3 regions of the Rouxiella sp. WC2420 genome follow, and region 3 is predicted to be linked to each of the others. Evidence: predicted binding sites of a transcription regulator. Region 3 holds the regulator's gene; each other region holds the start of a gene.
What was found. Region 3 encodes LexA, which represses DNA repair genes until DNA is damaged. Its sites were predicted from a motif close to TNCTGTATGTACATACAGNA; they were not measured.
Positions count from the first base shown of each region.

Region 1: dinB (DNA polymerase IV) is a predicted target of LexA. The motif match lies at 2,528-2,547, and genes of this name have one in related genera.
Region 2: umuD (translesion error-prone DNA polymerase V autoproteolytic subunit) is a predicted target of LexA. The motif match lies at 1,581-1,600, and genes of this name have one in related genera.

Region 1 covers NZ_CP165628.1:1,090,229-1,094,795, reverse strand. The annotation lists gene pepD (beta-Ala-His dipeptidase) at 1-698, shown strand, start outside; gene AB3G37_RS05175 (hypothetical protein) at 1,025-1,195, shown strand; gene dinB (DNA polymerase IV) at 1,449-2,507, opposite strand; gene dpaA (peptidoglycan meso-diaminopimelic acid protein amidase) at 2,805-3,530, shown strand; gene AB3G37_RS05160 (class II glutamine amidotransferase) at 3,501-4,268, opposite strand; gene lpcA (D-sedoheptulose 7-phosphate isomerase) at 4,311-4,567, opposite strand, start outside.
Region 2 covers NZ_CP165628.1:1,954,225-1,958,791, forward strand. The annotation lists gene umuC (translesion error-prone DNA polymerase V subunit UmuC) at 1-1,140, opposite strand, end outside; gene umuD (translesion error-prone DNA polymerase V autoproteolytic subunit) at 1,140-1,562, opposite strand; gene AB3G37_RS09075 (hypothetical protein) at 1,843-2,061, opposite strand; gene AB3G37_RS09080 (helix-turn-helix domain-containing protein) at 2,150-3,007, opposite strand; gene AB3G37_RS09085 (LysR family transcriptional regulator) at 3,090-3,989, opposite strand; gene AB3G37_RS09090 (efflux transporter outer membrane subunit) at 4,127-4,567, opposite strand, start outside.
Region 3 covers NZ_CP165628.1:4,897,385-4,901,951, reverse strand. The annotation lists gene plsB (glycerol-3-phosphate 1-O-acyltransferase PlsB) at 1-1,978, opposite strand, end outside; gene AB3G37_RS22585 (diacylglycerol kinase) at 2,107-2,475, shown strand; gene lexA (transcriptional repressor LexA) at 2,579-3,187, shown strand; gene AB3G37_RS22575 (hypothetical protein) at 3,655-4,383, shown strand.

The DNA.
Region 1 (4,567 bases), 1.5 Mb from region 3:
GCAACGCTATTCCACGCGAAGCAGTCGCTCAGCTAGCGGTTGCTGCCGACAAAGTTGAAGCTTTCAAAGCAGCGGCGGAAGAGTTCCAGTCTGTGATTCAGTTCGAACTGGCCGCGGTGGAAAAAAACATCAAGCTGGTGATCGAAGCTGCACACAGCGATGTAAAAGCCTTGAGCAAAGACAGCCAGAGCCGTTTCCTTGGCCTGTTAAACGCAACGCCAAACGGTGTGATCCGCATGAGCGACGACGTTAAAGGCGTAGTTGAAACCTCGTTGAACGTTGGCGTGGTGAGCATGAAAGAAGGTGAAGCAGAAATCATCTGTCTGATTCGTTCACTGATCGATAGCGGCAAAGACTACGTGGTCAGCATGTTGACCTCAGTCGGCCAGCTAGCAGGCGCGAAAACTTCGCCAAAAGGCGATTATCCAGGCTGGAAGCCGGACCCGGAGTCTCCGGTTATGGCGCAAGTCCGTGAAATTTATCAGGGTCTGTTTAATAAAACCCCGAACATCATGGTGATCCACGCGGGTCTGGAATGTGGTCTGTTCAAAAAGCCTTACCCAGAGATGGACATGGTTTCTATCGGCCCAACCATTACCGGCCCTCACTCACCGGATGAGCAAGTGCACATCGGCAGCGTTGACCTTTACTGGCAGTTGCTGACCGCACTGCTGAAAGCGATTCCAGAGCGCGGCTAAAATCCTTCAAACGGCAGCAAGGCGGCAACTGAAAGAATCTTCAGGAGCTTACACAAGTCAGTGACTGGAGTGACAGATGGAAGCCAACACATCTGCCGTTTGAAAGATGCGGATAATCAATATCCTGTAGATTTCAGACGGCAGCAAGGCGACAACTGGAAGAATCTTCAGGAGCTTACACAAGTCAGTGACTGGGGTGATGGAAGGAAGCCAACGCCTCTGTCGTTTGAAAGATGCGGATAATCAATATCCTGTAGATTTCAGACGGCAGCAAGGCGGCAACTGGAAGAATCTTCAGGAGCTTACACAAGTCAGTGACTGGAGTGATGGAAGGCAGCCAACGCATCTGCCGTTTGAAAGATGCGGATAATCAATATCCTGTAGATTTCAGACGGCAGCAAGGCGGCAACTGGAAGAATCTTCAGGAGCTTACACAAGTAAGTGACTGGAATGATGGAACGAAGCCAACGCATCTGCCGTTTGAAAGATGCGGATAATCAATATCCTGTAGATTTCAGACGGCAGCAAGGCGGCAACTGGAAGAATCTTCAGGAGCTTACACAAGTCAGTGACTGGAGTGATGGAAGGAAGCCAACGCCTCTGTCGTTTGAAAGATGCGGATAATCAATATCCTGTAGATTTCAGACGGCAGCAAGGCGGCAACTGGAAGAATCTTCAGGAGCTTACACAAGTAAGTGACTGGAGTGATGGAAGGAAGCCAACGCATCTGCCGTTTGAAAGATGCGGATATTACTCCCAGGGTAATAAAAGCTGCCGTTCTATCTGCGGATCCTGCAACGTGACGTGCAGTCCCACCAGCCTTACCCCTCGCCCTCCGCGCCGCATCTCCCACGCCTCTTGTGCAACGTTAAGTAAATCAGCCTTGTTCAACACTGGCCAGACATGCTCTTGAGTCGTCTGCTGAAAATCGTGAAACTTGAGCTTTACGCCCTGCCGCGCAATACGCAAACTAGGGCTTACACGAGTCAGGCGCGTTTCCAACTCCGGATAAAGCCGGTCAATCAGCTCGACGCAGCTTTCCCAGTCGTGGATGTCCTCAGCCAGCGTGCGTTCAACACCCACAGATTTGCGCAGGCGCTCGGAAGAAATCTCGCGTTCATCAATGCCCTGACAGCGCTCCCACAATACGCGTCCAAACTTGCCAAATCTTTTCAGTAATAGTGCTAAATCATAGCGTTGCACATCGCCACAGGTCATCAATCCCTGCTCTTCAAGCTTGCGGGCGGTGACTTTGCCAACACCGGGAATTTTTGCCAACGGCAGATCCTGCAAAAAGTCAGCAACTTTGTCAGGTGTGATCACGAACTGCCCATTGGGTTTATTAAGGTCTGAAGCGATTTTTGCTAAAAATTTGATCGGTGCAATACCCGCAGAGGCGGTGAGATTAAGCTCGTCGAAGATTGCCTGACGGATTTCACTGGCCATCAATGTTGCCGAACCGTTGCAGTAGGGGCTATCGGTGACATCAAGATAGGCTTCGTCCAGCGATAGGGGTTCAATCAGCGACGTGTAACGAGCGAAAATTTCCCGAATGCGCAACGAAGCTTCTTTATAGGCCTCGCCACGGCCAGGTATCACTTTAAGATGCGGGCATAGCTTGAGCGCCATCGCGGTAGACATTGCGCTATGAACGCCATATTTGCGAGCCGGATAATTGGCGGTGCTTATCACGCCTCGGCGGTCTTTACTGCCACCAATCGCCAGCGGGATATCGCGCAATGAGGGATCGTCGCGCATTTCAACGGCTGCGAAAAAGCAGTCCATATCGACGTGAATGATCTTGCGCATAGCCCCTTCCCTCTATGGATAACTGTATAAGTATACAGTTTGATTTCTTAATCTCAAGTGTCGAAATGAGACATTTAATCTGTTTGCGGAGGCTTAATTACCGAGAGTTTTGTAAAAAGCTGCAAATAAAGGCTTTTTTTCGCCTAATAAAGAAATAAATTACATTTAAGGCCATTGATAAAAATTTAATCAGTATTAATATGGCTACATTCAAACCTATTGAATATTTGTGGCAGTCCGCGACGTAAATGTCTGCGGATAAAAAATAATAGAGTTGTAAATAAAGCAGGATTAAGAATGGTCAGAATCGCGCTGCTACTTGCGATGCTTTTTAGTTTACCCGTTTTTACCATGAGCAGCGCTGTCGCCAGCGAACAGGCTCCGGTACAGGCCGGTGTTCAACAGCAATTATTAGGTTCCCCTGTTTATATTCAGATATTTAAGCAAGAGCGCACTCTCGAACTCTATGCAAAAGTCGAAGATAAATTCCAACTGGTCGGTGCTTATCGTATTTGCGATTTCTCGGGCGGTTTAGGCAACAAACGTCGTGAAGGTGATTTTAAAAGCCCTGAAGGTTTTTATAACATCGATATTCACCATTTGAAGCCTGACAGCAGATTTTATCGCGCTATTAATATCGGCTTCCCCAATGATTACGATCGCGCTCAAGGTTATTCAGGTAAATATCTGATGATCCACGGTAACTGTTTGTCTATTGGGTGCTATGCCATGACCGATGCCTACATGAATGTGATCTTTAATTACGTTCAGGCCGCGTTCGATAACGGGCAGCGCAACGTTGAAATCAGTATCTATCCTTTCCGGATGACTGACGCCAACATGCAATTAAATAGAAATTCTTACTACATTAATTTCTGGCGTCAACTGCAGCCTGGTTATGCCTATTTCCAGAAATACCACCAGCCGCCAAGCGTTTCAGTCATTAACGGCAATTATGTTGTTAATCAATCGCAGACTCTTACGCCACAGCCTTCACAGCTGGCGTTCGCCACAGTGAAATAATGCGAATTCGCCTGGAGCAATCTTGTTCCAGGTTTCATTGCCGGTAAGCGGCTGGGTCGCAATGACCGTGACGACATCGTTAGGTGTCGTCTGCTGCTGAAAATCAATCTCAACATCCTGATCCAGCAGCGTGGCTTTGCCAAACGGCGCGCGGCGGGTGATCCAGTGCAGATTGGTTGAACAATACGCCATCACAAAATGCCCATCCGACAGCAGCATATTAAAGACGCCTTTCTTGCGAAGTTCATCGGCCAGCGAAGCAATATAGCGAAACACTGGCGGCCAACTGCGAGGCGTGCGCGGATAACGTTCTGAAAGTTTGTGCAGCAACCAGCAAAAAGCATATTCGCTATCTGTTTGCCCAACTGGCCTAAGCTTGCCAGTATCCAGCTGGCGATAACCACGCAGCTGGCCGTTATGGGCATAGGTCCAGTTACGGCCCCATAATTCGCGGGTAAACGGATGGGTGTTTTCCAGCGACACTTCTCCACGGTTCGCCTGACGAATATGCGAGATCACGGCCAGCGACTTAATGGGATATTCCTGCACCAGCCGGGCAATCGGCGAGTTAAAGCTGGGCTGGGGGTCTTTAAACGTCCGGCAGCCATTACCTTCATAGAAAGTAATACCCCAACCGTCTTTATGTGGGCCAGTCAGCCCCCCACGTTGCACCAACCCGGTAAAACTGAAGCAAATATCGGTAGGGACATTTGCGCTCATTCCGAGCAGTTCACACATCGCCAGTCTCCTGATAAAACAAAATTGCCCAGGCAGGATTTATTATTCTGCCATCTCTTTTTCAATTAATAATATCAGGATGTGGATGATTTTGATGTGAATTTCTTGCACGCGGTCAGCATAGCCGAAATGTGGAACGCGAATTTCAACGTCGGCACCCAACGAGGCCATTTTTCCGCCGTCTTTACCCGTCAGAGTCACCACTTTCATGCCTTTGGCTTTAGCCGTTTCCAACGCTTTAATGACGTTGCCCGAATTGCCAGAGGTAGAAATGCCCAATAGCACGTCGCCCTTCTGAC
Region 2 (4,567 bases), 2.3 Mb from region 3:
ATGGATATCATCCAATGCTGCCATCAACTGTTCGCTTTTTGCGCGCGGTGGATGCTCATCAAACAGGCCAGGTTGGGAGATACCCTGACTGTAAAAATCCCCCAGCATAACGCCACATTTTTGGAAGCGATGACCTTCCTGCCAAATGGCATCCAGGCATTTTGTGGCAGCGGCGATAATATCTCGCGTATCTTGCGTTGGGGTTTCAACGCGAGTGGAAGCCATATTGCCATAGTAAATTTCGCCCGCTGTGAAGGGGCTGGTTTTGACAAACGCGGATATATGGCGGCAGTACTGATGCTCCTTGCGGAGTTTTTCTGCCGCGCGGTTGGCATGACTGCAAATAGCTTCGCGCATTAATTCATACTGTGAGACGCGGTCACCAAACGATCGCGAACAAATGATTTGCTGTTTGGTGGGAATAAATTCCTCCATGGCCAGGCACGGCTCACCGCGCAGCTCGCGCACCGTTCTTTCCAGCACTACGCTAAAATGCTTACGGATAAGTCCGGTCGGCGCATCGGCGAGATCCAGCGCGGTCTCAATTCCCATTCCATTTAGCCTTTTCGAGATCCTTCGGCCAACGCCCCAAACCTCACTTACGTCAACCAGCGCCATGAGTTTACGCTGGCGTGCCAGCAATGAAATATCGACCACGCCCTGCGTGAGAGTCCATTTTTTAGCCGCGTGATTGGCAAGCTTGGCCAGCGTCTTGGTTGGGCCAATGCCGACGCCGATGGTTAGCCCTGTCCATTTGTAGACTTTTTCCCTGATTTCTCTGCCAAATTCTTCAAGGTTTTTGCAATGGCTGACGCCTGTGAGGTCTAAAAATGCTTCGTCGATCGAGTAAATCTCAAAGGCGGGTGCCATCTCTTCAAGAACTGTCATAACGCGATAGGACATATCGGCGTATAGCGCGTAATTGCTGCTGAAAATCACGGCGTTATGCTGTTCGCATTCGCGGCGAACTTTAAAATACGGCGCACCCATTTTTATCCCCGCCACTTTTGCCTCCTTATTTCTGGCGATCACACAGCCATCATTATTGGATAACACCACGATTGGGCGACCCTTTAGATCAGGGCGAAATGCCGCCTCGCAGCTGGCATAAAAGGAGTTAACGTCGGCAAGGGCAAACATTATTGAAAACCGTTAATGCTAAAGGTCACAACACCAAAGATTTCCAGTTCATCGCCGCCGTCGCGGGGAATAATTGTCGGAAAATTGGGATTCATCGGTTCGAGTTTTATGAAAGGGTGGGTACAAAAGCGTTTCACTGTATATTCCCCCGCCACGCAGGCGATGACAATATCGCCGTGTTTAGCCGTCAGGCTTCTGTCTACCACCAGCATTGATCCTTCGTAGATCCCGGCATCAACCATCGACAAGCCTGTTGCGGTTACAAAGTAGGTTGCCGCCGGATGACTAACGCATAACTTATTGAGATCGATACCCTTCTCGATATAGTCCTGCGCCGGGCTGGGAAAACCGGCCTGCACCAGCTCTTGATAAAGGGGCAGATTAAGCTCTTCTGGTGAAATTGCCGCTCGCGAAAAATTCATAATGGCGCTCCATAGCTATACTGTTTATGCATACAGTATAATCATGCTTTAGGAGCTTTGGGAAGCAGGACGAACAGCGTCAAAACGGTAAAGCTGGTTAAGTGCCGTTAAAATAACAGAGTTTATTTTTTAGAAAGTAAAATCCGTGCTTAGAAAGTCGATCCCTGCGCTTTACCGTTGTAAATGACTGTGCCGGAGCTGATGCATGTGTTCAGCCGCCGAATTTCAGCGCACCATGTTTGTTCGATATTGTAAGTTTTAGGTTAATTTTGATGTGTATTTAAGGCATATTCAGCACAAAGCCGTCTTCAAATCCGCTCTCTTCATACGATGTTGAGTAAATAATACCCTGATGCCGCATGTCCTCTAAGGCGATATTAATTTCAACTTTAGACCACTCGGCTGGAAACCAATCAATAAAGCAAATTCGGCCATGGCGATTTTTAAATTTTTCGCAGCAAAAATCGATAATAGATTTTTGTAATGGAGATAAAACCATAGATACCTCAGTAGATCGCCCATAAACCTGTTATTTGGGTGTGGGGATATTTTATAGAGTCAATAAAAGCTATTGTTGATAGGCTTTTTTAGTTATTAAGGCTATTTTCTGATGTGCCAACAGGTATATAAAGACAACCTTGAATCAAAGTTTCATTGCCACTGTTGCATATTTCACCTTCAAAAAAATCGGTAGTTCCTTTTATGGATATATCAATCTCAGGCACCAAATTATAATAAACATAGCTCCTGAAAAATAAAAATTCACCAGCACTGCCACTGAAAGGGAATGTTAAACATTCTACTGTGTCATCGGTTTCCAACAGTCTGGGATCGTCATATGCCGATAAACTCAACTCTTGTAAAATTGAGTGGCTGCGAACGTCTTCACGGGCAATATTCGCAATCATGGTGAATTTTTTTCGTTCGCTAGTGTTAATGAGGAATTCTGTTATCAGGGCGCGACCATTCTCCAGAGATTGGTTAATATTTATCAACGTTTCGATATTTGTTCTAACAGCCAACGTAGCATTGATTAAAGGGCTTTTTCTTTTAGTTAAAAAATGATTATGACTACAAGTAAAGGGATGAACAATTAACTTTTGGAAACCTTTAAATTGAGTGTACTCGTGATGGCTATAAACAGCAGGAGTAATGCCAAAGTGTCTTTTAAAAGCACGAGTGAAAGATTGTTGAGAATCAAAACCTGAAAGTGTGAAAATTTCCGAAATTTTTAAACTACTGTATCGCAATGCAAGCGCTGCACGGGTAATACGCCTATTGTGAATGTATTTACCTAAAGTGACGCCCATTTTTGATTTAAATTGTCGCTGTAAATACCATTTGCTGTAGCCCGCTTTCTTGGCTATTTCATGTAAACTCAGTGGTGCTTCCAGCTTGTTTTCAATCCATGAACACAAGTCGTAGTAAAAGTCATCGTGACGCATATAGTTTTAACCAATCTACGCTTTATCAGCTGTATTAAAAATTGAATAGAAATGCAAGTTTGCTTGTAAGCGATCCCTGAATTCAGTCAGCAGTGAGTTCTTTTAGTATCCGACGTAACCAGCGATGTGCTTCATCATATTCAAGTCTCGGGTGCCAGGCCTGGACTATCATCACGTTTGATATCGGAATTGGGAGAGTAAAGGGCCTAAGTTTTAGGCCGAGTTGCTCAATGTTTTCCAGCATGGCCGTCGGCATAACAGGAAGGATTAGATCTGATTTTCCCAAAGCAAACAATGCAGTATGAAACGTTGGGGTTATATAGGTGACACGTCGCTTGATTGACAACTCTGCTAATGCAGTATCAATGGGGCCTGCGGAGCGGCCGCGGCGTGAAACGCTGATGTGGTCATAAGTAACAAAACGTTCGGGGGTAATTTCCGCATCAAAAATTGGATGATCTTCACGGGCTATCCCTACAAAAGAGCTGCTGAACAGATTTTGTACTTTAATGTCTGCACCGAATTTTCGAGAAGAGCTGATCACTAAATCGATACTGCCCGCATTAAGAGGGTCATGATCTAAATCACTCTCTGGAACAAATCTTAGTACGGAATTCGGTGAGTGTTGCTTGAGTATTTCGACAAGTTTCACACCATAGGCACCGATAAAAAGGTCATTGGCGCGGATGCTGAAAGTCCTGCTCATCGCACTCAGGTCAAAGCCGCGAATTTGCGCGAAAAAAGCCTGGCTAAGTTCGACGATACCTCTAACTTGCTCCTGAATCTGCAAAGCCTTGGGAGTTGGGATCATGCTATGTTGCGTACGGACCAAAATGGGATCTTCAACCACTAATCGTATTCGCGCGAGTGTTCGACTCATAGCTGGAGCACTCATATTCATACGATGAGCAGCACCGGCAACAGAGCATTCTTCAATTAAAAAATGCAGTGCAACCAGCAGATTAAGATCCATTTTTTTCATGATAAATAAATATCCCATTCAAGATACGATGACAGAAGTATCTGGTTATTAAGCTGATTTTCAAAACTAAACTGCCGCAATGATATTCAGCGACCGCCCATTGGCGCCATGCCGCTATCAGCATGGCGCCGGTCTTGTTATTTTTTAATCGCCGCTGCGGTTAGAGGGGCAGTTACCCCTGTCCCTTGTTCCCAGCCGCCGCCCAATGCTTGATATAGATTGACCAGCGTTAATGAAACCTCCGCAGTGCTTTGGATCAGCGCAGCCTGATTTTCCAGCAATGCGTTTTGTACCGTTAGCACGTTGACGAAGTCAACGGAGCCTTGCTTATATTGATCCTCGGCGCTGGCCAACGCGTTTTGGCTATCTTTTACTGCGTTTACCAGACTCTGGTGGCGGCGTTGCTCGGCCTGATAGCCACTCAGATCGTTATCCACCTCGTGCCATGCAGCAAGAACCGTGCGCTGATAGGCAATGGCGGCGTCTTTCTGGCGATTTTCGCTAAGTTTCAGCGCGCCTGTCAGTCGTCCTCCTTCGAAAAGCGGCAGATTAATACCTGGTCCAAAAGCAAAGCTGTG
Region 3 (4,567 bases):
GTTCTTTGCTGTAATGCATAAACAGTTCGGCTTTAATCATTGGATAGATAAGCTCGACCTGACGCAGCACCTCAGTCTTGCTCACCGTATTATGATGCAACACGATGCTGGCGAGCAGCGAAGGCATGACCAGCAAATGATGAATATTATTGCGGTAATAGGTCATCAGCACTGCCTGATCGCGCGGCAGAATGATGATATCGCCAATATTGTCCTTCTCGACCTGGAACTTGTTCATGTTCAGGGCGTGATCCAGCAGCTGGTCAGCGGTCAGGTCAGGCACCGTCGAGTCAGCAGTGTACGGCGCATTGCGCAACAGTTGCAGATAACAATTGAGCTGCTCAATCAGTTGCTCGCGAGTCAGTGAGCGCTGACGCGAAGCCAGCAACGCGGTTGAGCACAGGTTCATGGCGTTGGCTGCCGCAGCATTGTTGATGCGTACCATGATTTTGTCGGCGATGTCTTGCACGGTTGGCGTTAGCCAGCTTGGACGGTGTGCCTCGATAGGGTCAATCGAGTCGCGCCACTGAGGGACCTTTTTATTCAAATAAGGCGTCAGGTGCAGCGGCTCGCCAAAGTTTACGTAGCCTTGACCCAGGTTGCGAAGTTTGCGCAAACCATTGATCATCTGCAGGAAGCTTTCTTTCTCTTTCGTTGCCCCGCGCAGCTCTTTGGCATAGGTGCCTACCTCCATCACGTGTTCGTAACCGATATAAATCGGTACCAGAGTGATAGGGCGTGAACCGCCGCGCAGCATGGCCTGAATAGTCATGGCGAGAGTGCCGGTTTTTGGTTCCAGCAACCGGCCAGTACGCGAACGCCCGCCTTCGACAAAGTATTCTACCGAGTAACCGCGACTGAACAGTTCACCGAGATATTCGCGAAATACCGTGGAGTAAAGTTTATTGCCTTTAAAGGTGCGGCGAATAAAGAACGCCCCAAGACGGCGAAAGATAGGACCGGCTGGCCAGAAGTTCAGGTTGATACCCGCAGCAATATGTGGAGGAACCAGCCCTTGATGGTAAAGCACGTAAGACAGCAGCAGGTAGTCCATATGGCTACGGTGGCAGGGCACATAAACGATTTCCTGACCATCTTGAGCCAACTGACGCACGCGCTCGGCATTGTGTACATTAATGCCTTTATACAGGCGGTTCCAGGTCCAGCCCAGAACGCGATCGGACAGGCGAACGGCTTCATATTTGAAGTCGGCGGCAATCTCTTCCATCAAGTCGATGGCATTCTGTTGTGCCTTGTCATGAGAGATTTTCTTGCTGCGCGCTTCGTCTTCCACCGCTTTTTCGATGGCTTTCGAGGCCAGCAACTTGTTAAACAAGTCTTGTCGAGCGGGCAGGCGTGGACCTACTGCAGCCAGTCGCTGACGGGAAAAATGCATGCGCGCGACGCGAGCCAATTTGTGGGCTATCGTCTTGTCTGTGCCATGCTGGATGGACATATCACGCAGAGAAACGGTATTGGAAAAGCGCACAAAGCTGTCACGCCCCAGCCACCACACCGCGAAGAATTTCTGCACGCCGTTCAACACGCGCAAATGTGGCGTTTCCTGACCTTCACGACCCGGAGCGCGACCAAACATGACCGAAACTGGCAGCATCTGAATATCCAGATTTGGATTATTACGATGCAGATCCAGGTAATCGTGGAACAGTTTTACTGATTCCTGTTTCGGATGATAATAGGAAAATACGCGAGGACCTTCGCTGACGAAAACGTGGCTTGGCAGATGCACGCCATCGATTTCAAGGGGAATTAGCGGGTCGGGAAGATTCTGCGCCAGGCACTGGGTTCGCAGAGTGAGAAGATCGGCCTTAGAGTTGTAAGGCAAAACGTACAGAATTGGACGAGTTGGATCTAAACGCAACTCCGTCACCGGATCTGTAGGAACGACCTTGCTTCTTACCAGCAAAGAAAGCGGTAAATTCAGCAAGGTATAATAAAGTCTACGCCATCCTGACATAAAAAAACGTAAAGCCTCTTGTTAGCAAGTCGCCGCAAGGATACCAGAAAGCTGGTATGAGATCTGTGGTGATAGAACAACGAAATCAGGCTAAAATGCCTATAAACAAACTTAAGACGTAAAATATAATGCCAAATCAGGTCACTGGATTCACCCGTATATATAAGGCAGCGGGCTATTCTTTAAAAGGATTAAAAGCGGCATGGAAGAATGAAGCCGCTTTTCGAGAGGAAGCTCTCGTTGTGGTCCCTGCTATCTTACTGTCATTTTACCTTGATGTGAGTAGCGTCGAGCGTATTTTAATGGTCGGAACGCTGGTTCTGGTGATTCTTGTCGAATTATTGAACAGCGCCGTTGAAGCTGCCATCGATCGCATCGGTCCAGACATCCATGAGCTTTCCGGTCGCGCCAAAGATATGGGTTCTGCAGCGGTGTTTATCGCCATCGGTTTTGCAATCTTTACCTGGGCGGTAATCCTGCTGCCGCGATGGTTATAATTTATAAGTATTTCAATGTCGCTTTTTGTTCACTCTTTGGTTTTCATTCCACCATTACCTGTATATACTCACAGCTAGACTGTATAAACAACCAGGGGGCGGAATGAAAGCACTAACGGCCAGACAACAAGAGGTCTATGACCTTATTCGCGATCATATCTCCACCACCGGTATGCCGCCAACCCGTGCAGAGATTGCCACTCGTCTGGGGTTCCGCTCACCTAACGCAGCAGAAGAGCATTTGAAAGCTCTGGCGCGTAAAGGGGTGATTGAGATAGTTTCAGGTGCTTCTCGCGGCATTCGCTTGCTGATGGAAGAAGAGGAAGGTCTGCCGCTAGTTGGCCGCGTTGCCGCCGGTGAACCTCTGTTGGCAACCCAGCATATCGAAGCCCATTACCAGGTTGATCCGTCAATGTTCAAACCTAACGCCGATTTCCTGCTGCGCGTCAGCGGTATGTCGATGCGTGATATTGGCATTCTTGATGGCGATCTTCTGGCGGTTCATAAAACGCAGGAAGCTCGCAACGGTCAGGTTGTTGTCGCGCGCATTGACGATGAAGTTACCGTTAAACGTCTCAAAAGGCAGGGTAACACGGTGCAGCTTCTGCCAGAAAATAGCGATTTCGAACCAATTATTGTCGATTTGCGCCAACAAAATTTCAGCATTGAGGGTCTAGCCGTCGGCGTCATCCGCAACGGCGACTGGTCTTAACAATTCCGGTCTCAGGCTGTCCGCCATTAGCATGACGATACTCTTAGTATCGTCATGCTCAAGTGATCCTGTAATCTCTGTATCTCTGTATCTCTGTATCTCTGTATCTCTGTATCTCTGTATCTCTGTATCTCTATATCTCTCTCACGCACGCACGCTACTCCCTATTTCTCCTGCGTTTTACGCTTTATTCCTCTCATAGCTTACTTGGTAGGCAAGATTTTCTCTCAGCCGCCGTCGTGAATGTTAGCTTAAATGACTTTTAAGTATCTTCGACAAAGCGCTATGGGTGCTGGTATTACCAATTGAATTCTCCAAATTATCGTCACGCTTTGAGTGGGAGAAGCTATTCCCGTAACGTGGTCTTTTACAGCTTTGTTTAACATATTCAGGTTAGGCTTCCACCTATTCAGAAATAGTATTGAGTTCTAAACTAAACGGATAGAAAATTTCACGGAGAAGATTGTATGCCTTTTCAATCATTATTTAAAAAATCCAAAAATCCAGCTTTTTCTAAGCAAGCTATTAAAAAAAATAACATTAATACTATGGTAAATAGCCTTGTCGATATTGTTATTGCAGGGCAAGGGGGGAGTAAGACTCTGAATGATAAAAGACTTGCTGATACGTCCGTAAAATTACAAGAATTTTACGGACTGCTGGTAGAGGATGGAAATCTTACAGAGAAAGGGCAAATTTCAAATAATTCTAAAGGTTTCAAAACTCCTCCTGAAAACCTTGTCAATCAAGGTGGCTTGAAAAGTAATTTTTACATTTTTTTAACAGCTTACATGAAGGGGTGTGAGGACGGTCAAATTTATTGCGGGCAGAATCTAAATTCAGATATATATGAGTGGACGAAACAAGTTATCAATAAACAACACAAACATTTTACTCCGACAGCCGCAAAAAGCTTAATAGATAAGATGAGTAAGGCAGCAGATCTTCGGATTAGCGAAGCGGAATTTAAGAAAAATCCTGGTGCCCGGAATGCGGAGACTCTGGATGAGGCCATAGATTTTGTCTATTTCATGGCTGGCAGGTGTGATAATGAAACCGCGTGGAAGGATTTTGGGGTTGAATTATATAATGATAAATGGCCAGATTTAAATAAAATAACTTATACAAAAGCTCAACAGGTCTATAAAAAAAGGAATGATGCTGGTGATTACCGGCTTGTTCCAGAAGACAATTGATACTCATCGATTTAACCAACTCTTTAACTAACTCTTAGTGCATCTCGATTCGGCGTTGAAGCTAGTGGCCCCTTTAGAAGCACGATAGCTGGTTTTAAATGCTTTAGATTAATCCTAGTTATGGCTTTATCCCCTAAAATATCCTGCATGGTCGAAACCATCGACTACAATTAGTTATGTTGAT